Linked DNA regions of Labrenzia sp. PHM005. The protein of the gene in region 2 interacts with the protein of the main gene of each other region in a pairwise test. Links are inferred from orthologs where the notes say so. Each region holds a gene or a part of one and is shown on either strand. Other genes may lie near its edges.

What was found. The genes of interacting proteins can lie anywhere in the genome.
Region 1: the proteins of FJ695_RS12570 (region 2) and mtgA interact in binary tests that used the Escherichia coli proteins (3 or more experiments, as listed by UniProt). The link is inferred for Labrenzia sp. PHM005 from one-to-one orthologs.

Annotation. Positions count from the first base shown.
Region 1 is NZ_CP041191.1:990,587-994,793, reverse strand. What follows is about bases 1-2,999. They hold mtgA (monofunctional biosynthetic peptidoglycan transglycosylase), read left to right. Parts: upstream 1-1,138; coding sequence 1,139-1,861; downstream 1,862-2,999. Other genes in these bases: FJ695_RS28230 (GDCCVxC domain-containing (seleno)protein), read right to left, coding at 2,954-2,999; FJ695_RS04310 (hypothetical protein), read left to right, coding at 2,521-2,946; rpmF (50S ribosomal protein L32), read left to right, coding at 2,043-2,228; FJ695_RS04325 (cyclopropane-fatty-acyl-phospholipid synthase family protein), read left to right, coding at 1-1,152. Also shown: more of FJ695_RS28230, read right to left, coding at 3,000-3,172; FJ695_RS04300 (septation protein A), read right to left, coding at 3,255-3,896; FJ695_RS04295 (methyltransferase domain-containing protein), read right to left, coding at 3,981-4,207. UniProt on the Escherichia coli protein: Peptidoglycan polymerase that catalyzes glycan chain elongation from lipid-linked precursors. May play a role in peptidoglycan assembly during cell division in collaboration with other cell division proteins.
Region 2 is NZ_CP041191.1:2,797,042-2,800,006, reverse strand. It holds FJ695_RS12570 (penicillin-binding protein 2), read right to left. Parts: upstream 2,357-2,965; coding sequence 644-2,356; downstream 1-643. Other genes in the region: rsmH (16S rRNA (cytosine(1402)-N(4))-methyltransferase RsmH), read right to left, coding at 2,727-2,965; FJ695_RS12565 (hypothetical protein), read right to left, coding at 2,369-2,725; FJ695_RS12575 (UDP-N-acetylmuramoyl-L-alanyl-D-glutamate--2,6-diaminopimelate ligase), read right to left, coding at 1-539. UniProt on the Escherichia coli protein: Essential cell division protein that catalyzes cross-linking of the peptidoglycan cell wall at the division septum. Required for localization of FtsN.

The DNA of each region.
Region 1 (4,207 bases), 1.8 Mb from region 2 along the record:
GGTGGGCTTCACGAATTCGGATCCGGTGAAAACGGACCAACAGTGACGATCAGGTTGCACGACAAGAAGCTTTATAGATCTTTGTTTCTCAACCCGGAGCTCGCGGCAGGCGAAGCCTATATGGAGGGGACCCTCACCATGGAAGAGGGCGCCACCTGCTATGATTTCTTGTTTTTGTTTTCCATCAATCGTGCCCCGCTTGGCGCCCACCCGGTTCAAGGACTGCTGCGCAAGGGTTGGAAGGCCTTCAGGCGGCGGCAACAAGCCAACAGCGTCGACCGGGCCAAAAAGCAGGCGCGGCATCACTATGATCTATCGACTAACCTTTACCGATTGTTCCTGGATGACGGGCTGAACTACAGCTGTGCCTACTACAAAACACCTGAGGACAGCCTGGAAGAGGCACAAGACGCCAAACTGACCCACTTGGTTGCCAAATTGGATCTCAAACCCAGCATGGAGGTTTTGGAAATTGGCGGAGGCTGGGGATCGCTCGCCATCCGTATGGCCCAAGCAGGTGCCAAAGTAACGTCCCTCAATGTCTCGCCGGAGCAAGTGAAAATCGCGGAAGAACGAGTGCGTGCAGCAGGGGTCGAAGACAAGGTGACCTTCGTCCTGAAAGACTACCGCGAGTTCAAAGGCCAATTCGACAGGGTGATATCTGTCGGCATGATGGAGCATGTTGGCATCGGCCATCAGGACGAATACTTCATGAAAGTCCGGGAATGCCTGAGAGACACCGGATTTGCGGTGATCCATTCTATCGGCCGCATGACCCCTCCAGGAACAACCGGCCCCTTCTTTCGCAAATACATTTTCCCCGGCGGCTATGTACCGGCGCTGTCGGAAGTCTTTGCATCCACCGAACGGCTTGGGTTATGGGTCTGCGACGCAGAAATCTTGCGTTTGCACTACTATTATACCTGCCGGGATTGGCGCATCCGGTTTTTAGAGAAGTGGCAGGAAGCTGCGGATCTTTATGACGAACGCTTTTGCCGGATGTGGGAGTTTTATCTCTGCGCAGCCGAGTTGGGCTTCCTGCATGGATCAAACATGGTTATGCAGCTTCTTCTGTCCAAGGAACGCGATGCCGTACCGGTCATCCGGGACTTCATCGTCGACAATGAACGGGAATTGAATGGCACGGGCTGAGGCCAAGACACGCAAGGGAACGTCCGGATGGTTTTCCTGGAAAACCGTCCGCAGACGTATAATTCAGCTCGGTGTGATCTTCATCCTTTTGCCGCCGGTTCTCACCGTGATGTATTCCGTGGTCCCTCCGGTCAGCACATTGATGCTCGCTCGGTATGTGCAATTGCTTTGGGTGGACCGGCAATGGGTTTCACTTGAAGACATCTCCCCCAATCTGATCAAAGCGGTGATCGCATCTGAGGACGGCGGATTTTGTTTCAACCATGGTGTGGATTGGGGCGCGCTGAAGAACCAGGTGGAAGCCTTGAGGGACGGCGAGCGACCGCGCGGGGCCAGCACGATCACCATGCAAACAGCCAAAAACCTCTTTTTATGGAGCGGCCGGTCCTACATCCGCAAAGGCATGGAAATACCGCTCGCCTTGATGCTGGATGCGGTTCTGACCAAAAAACGCATTTTGGAAATTTATTTGAACATCGCCGAATGGGGCGAGGGCATCTTTGGCGCGGAAGCCGCCGCCCATGCCTGGTTCGGCAAACCGGCAAAGGGGCTAAGCCAGACACAAGCCGCCCGCCTTGCCACGGCCTTGCCCAATCCGCGCGGCCGCAATCCGGCAAACCCGTCTGCCGGACACCGGCGGTTATCGTCAAAAAACATCGCCAGAGTCCGCAGCGCCGGACCCATTTTTGAGTGCGTTCTGGGGAAATAACGCCAGGTGGCTGGCACTCTGCAAAAGACTGACGTATCAAAGCCAAAGAAAATTTCATCAATGGGGTGGCAAAACGTTGGCGTTGCCTGTATAACGCCGCGCATTCGAACACCTGCGTGCAGCCACGCCCCGGGCTTACCCGGTCCGGGCCGCATGGTTATGGACCACGGAGAAAAACAAAATGGCCGTTCCAAAGAGAAAAACCTCGCGCATGAAGCGCGGTTTTCGCCGTTCTTCGGACGCCCTGAAGCAGCCGACATATGTCGAAGACAAGGATTCGGGCGAACTTCGCCGTCCGCATCACGTTGATCTGAAGACTGGCATGTACCGGGGCCGTCAGATCCTGTCCGCTAAGGACGACGCCTAAGATTTTTGTGCTTTCAGGCTTCGCCTAGAAAGCATGACTTGATCTGGCAGGATCGCCGTATGGCAAAACAAGATTGAGGCTGGCCTTGTTCCGACAGGCCGGCCTTTTTCTTTTTTGGTCTGCTGCGCAATAACACTATAGTTCTGATGTGGTGGCGCAAAGTCGGTAGTGCCGGCCGAATGCGGCCGCGAGGGGTCACGTCCTCCCGCCACACAACAATTTTTACTGCCCGGCTTGGTCCGCCTTTAAAGCAACGGTCCATGTTTGGTATCAAAACCGATGGAAACCGAATATGCGCCTACTTTCCGCTTTGCCATTCACCCTTTTTGCCTTGCTCATTTACAACGGCTTTGCCTTTACCTCCGGCGCTGCTGATCCAGGTTTCTGGTCAAATCCGGTGTTTTCGATCGGAATGGCGTCGGGTACCACGTTCCAATTGCTCGCCAGCGATCTCCTGATCACGGCCGGGCTATTCTTCCTGTTCATCGAAATCCTGAAAGCCACGCGGATTGGCAAGGCCGCCGTCGTCGATCACATGCTGTCGGTGCTGGTGTTCGTCGCCTTCCTGGTGGAATTCCTGATCGTTCCACAAGCGGCCACATCCGTCTTTTTCATTTTGATGGTGATCGCGCTGATCGACGTGATCGCCGGCTTTTCCATCTCCATCACCGGCGCCCGCCGCGACGTTGCTTTTGGTCATCACGGGGAGATGCACTGAAGACCGACTAAGGATTCAAACAGCAGGCATTCCCTGCCTGAATGGGTGGGCAGGGTGTCGTTCCATAGGAACAAAAGACACAACAGTCGCCAGATTTTGATTTCAGAAGAACGCCGCAAGCAGTGCATTCATAATACCACTGGCACGCATTCTTAGGCATTGTTTCCAATCGCGAGTCCCCGCATTTGGGGCACGTGATTGTCGATTGGCAATCTGGCTTGTCCATGGAGCAGTATCACTCTGATCCAGTCCTTGAATTAATTTTCCAAGGCCGATGGGAAGATCAGATCCTACCACGTGAAGCAAACTCAAGCGCCCTCTTCATCCTCAACAATCGCGTGTTTTTGAATAAGTGGTAGCTGTGTGAGCGTAAAAATCAGGGTGATTGGCATGACGCCAAACACCTTGAAGCTGACCCAGAAATCCGTCGAAAAACTGCGCCAGACGATCTCGTTGATGGCCGCCAGCACAAAGAAGAACAGACCCCAGCGGAAGGTAAGCTTGCGCCAGCCTTCATCGGTCAGCTTGAAAGCACTGTCGAAGACATAACCCAGCAGGGATTTGCCGAACAAAAGGCCGCCCAGAAGAATAGCGCCGAACAGGCAGTTGACGATGGTCGGCTTCAGCTTGATGAAGAGCTCATCGTGCAGCCACAGGGTTAGGGCGCCAAAGACCAGGACCACCACGCCGGAGACCAGCGGCATGATCGGCAAACGTTTGGTGAGGTACAGCGAAGCGACCAGCGAAACGGTTATCGCCACCATGAAGGCCGCGGTCGCCAGAAATATCGGCTCACCGATCATTTGCAGAACCGGAAAATTTTCGGCGATCTGCTCGCCCCGGGAATTGAACAGGAAAAAGACGGCCAGTGGCCCAAGCTCCAGCGCCAGTTTTAGCAGCGGTGACAGCTCCTTGCGGGTCGGGTCGTTCGGGGCGCGTTCAAATTCCATCTAAGCTCTCCGGCATGTCGATGTCCGGACATAGGGACATGGGGGCGGCCGGGTCAAGCCTCAAGAGGTCAAGAACGCCGGAAATCAGGGTTTGCGCCCAGCGACAAGATGAATGTTCAGAAGCGCAAAACACCGGCCAGAAGCATCGCGCTCCTTAAGATCCTGCCAAAAGGCAGTTCTTTCTTTTGAGGTGATTGTGCCCGCCTCTTGGCACCGGGCGGTAATGTCCTCAAGAACACAGATCCGGCTGGCATCAGGCAGTGTTTTCAGCAAAAGCGGATGAACACTGTGATGAGTTAGAGCGGTCCGCG
Region 2 (2,965 bases):
GCCTCCAGGGCCGCATATTGAATGCCTTCGTCCGAAAGCTCCGCGAGATCTTTCTGCAGTGCCACTGGATCAGGTGTTGTCAGACCGCCGTAACTCTCACCACCCGGCTTTATGATCCCGAGCGTGCCGAGGCTGGCTGAGGGATGCCCAGCGGCTTGAAAAATCTGACGGACAAAATGAGCAACAGACGTCTTTCCGGCGGTACCGGTGACCGCGACGATTGTGTCCGGTTGGCGTCCAAAATACCTGGCCGCCATTCTCGCGAATGTGAGACGTGGCTCTTCAGAACTCAGCACAGCCACGGAGGCCGGAACCTGCGCACGCACGGTATCTGCAGCATCGTTGGAACACAGGATCGCAACCGCACCGGCTTCGACCGCTTTCGGCACGAAGCGCACGCCATCGACTGTGGAGCCTTTGAAGGCAGCAAACAGGAAACCCGGCTGAACTTTGCGGCTGTCTGCCGTCAGCCCTGAAATCGAAAGGCCTTTTGCCGTATCCGGCAAATCCATGCCGTCGGCTAAGTGCTCAAGGTGCATAACATCCGATCATCCGGTTCGTGCGTCGTCTTAGTCGGAAGCTTATGTTTGAACCGGATTACGGCTGCGACCCCGCCGGACCAATCAACTTCCCAAGTGTCTCCTTAATAGGAAATTTCGATCGGTTCATCCCCTTTACCGAACCGCGGCATCACGCCAAGCATTGGAGCGGCCCGGCGAATGATGGATCCGGCGGTCGGGCCGGCGTTCAAACCAGCTGTAGCGCCAATGCCTTCCCGTTCCGGTTTTGGCTCATCCACAACAACCAGAACCACGTATCTCGGGTCATCCATTGGGAAAGCTGACAAGAAGGAATTGCGGCGCTTGTTGTTCACATAAACACCGTTTTCGATCTTCTCTGCTGTCCCTGTTTTCCCGCCAACAGTGTAGCCAGGAACGTCGGCGCGGCGGCCGGATCCAGACAAGACATTCAGGCGGAACAGATAGCGCATCATGCGGCTGACTTCTGGAGAAATGACCTGTTTTTTCAGCGCGTTAACTTCATCTGGAGTACGCGGCATAAAGGTCGGCGGCAGCAAGGATCCACCGTTCACCATTGCCGCAGCGGCAACGGCGGTTTGCATCGGCGTGACCGACAAACCGTGCCCGAAGGAGATGGTCATCGCGGCCAGTTCGTTCCATTTGGGCGGCAGCAGCGGAGCAGCATTTTCCGGGAGTTCTGTCTGCAAGCGCTTGGTCAAATGCAACCGGCCGAGGAATTCTTTCTGGCGAGCAACACCCGTTGCCAGCATCATTTTGGCGGTGCCGATGTTGGATGAATAGATGAAGATTTCCGGCACAGACAGGATGCGGTTTTTCCCGTGGAAATCGGTAATCGTACGACCCGCAGCGCGGATCGGACGGGTCGCATCGAAGCTGTCATTGATGGTAACCGCCCCCGAATCTAAGGCCATCGCCGTTGTGAAGGCCTTGAACACCGATCCCATTTCGAAGACGCCACCGGTCGCGCGGTTAAGCCGATCCCGCTCCAGTGCCTCTGCGCGATCGTTCGGATCATAGTCCGGCAATGACGACATGGCGACGACTTCGCCGGTCTTGGCGTCCAAGACGATGCCAGCTGCGGCGATGGCCTTGTAGCGCTCCATCGCTTTAACGAGTTCGTCGCGCACGACATGCTGGACCCGCAGATCGACCGACAAGCGCACTGGCTCCATTGAGCGGCCTGCTGCAAATCCGACGGACTGCAGATCACCGAGCCATTGATCGTCGACGTATTTTTCAATTCCGCTGAGGCCCTGGTTGTCGACGTTCACAGCACCCACGATGTGGCCGGCGGTCGGACCACCTGGGTAAAAACGCTGATTTTCAGACAGGAACCCGACACCAGGTAGACCGAGATCGTGTACTTCTTCCGCCTTATCCGGCGTCATTTCCCGCTTCAACCAGACAAAACCGGCACCACTTTCCAGGCGGCGGCGGACAAGAGCCTCGTCCAGTTCCGGCAGAACGCGGGTGAGACCCTCAACAGCCTCATCGACATCGATGATCCGGCGCGGTTCGGCATAAAGGGACGCGGTCTTGATATCGGTCGCGAGAATTTCGCCGTTGCGGTCAATCAGGTCCGGCCGGGACGCGGCAATGGAATCCTGGGCGGAAATCCAGGCCCGGGACGGCGCTTCATCCATTTGTGCCAGATAAATCAGACGTCCGCCAATCGCGGCATAAACACACGCAAAGGCGATCATCGCCAGATAGACCCGCGATTTTACTGCGCTCGATGAAACAGAGCTGCGCACCGCTCGGGGTTGAGCCCGCCGGACCTGGAGAAAGCTTGCTGGTTCATGTGCCAAAGTCATTGCCGAAAGCCCCTACCTGATCATCGCCGAAGAGCCGGCATAGCCGCCCATCTGGTCCGCACCGCCGACCGGCTCCAGAATGACCGGACGTGCCGGAAGCTCGTCCGGCATCACGATCTGCTTAACTTCCAACGGTTCCAGCTGAAGATAATCGTTGTAACGCTCAACGAGGTTCTGCAGCCGATCCGGTTTGTTCAGCAGGCTCCACTCAGCCCGCAAATGCCGGATGGCATCGCGCTCTTCATCGATTTGCCGCTGCAGTTCCGCAACTTTTTCTGCCGATTTCGTGGCAGCCATCTTCAGGTCGTAAACGGTCGCCGCACCGATAACGACGGCCACAACGAACAAGATGTTGAGCACTCGAACCATATCAGCCCCCTAGCCCATGAAATGCTGCAAGGCGCGGCACGCCGGCCGCATGAATGTCCAGCTCGCGGGCTGGAGCATCTGTGCGGCGCCCAGCGCGCAGCTTGGCCGAGCGTGCACGGGGATTGGCATCGGTCTCCGTATCTCGCGCCTCGACGGCCTTGCGTGTCAGATTTTCAAATGTTGCCGGCGGCACTTCTTCTTCCGGCATATGCCGCGACCCACCGCCCCGTGTTTTGGTGC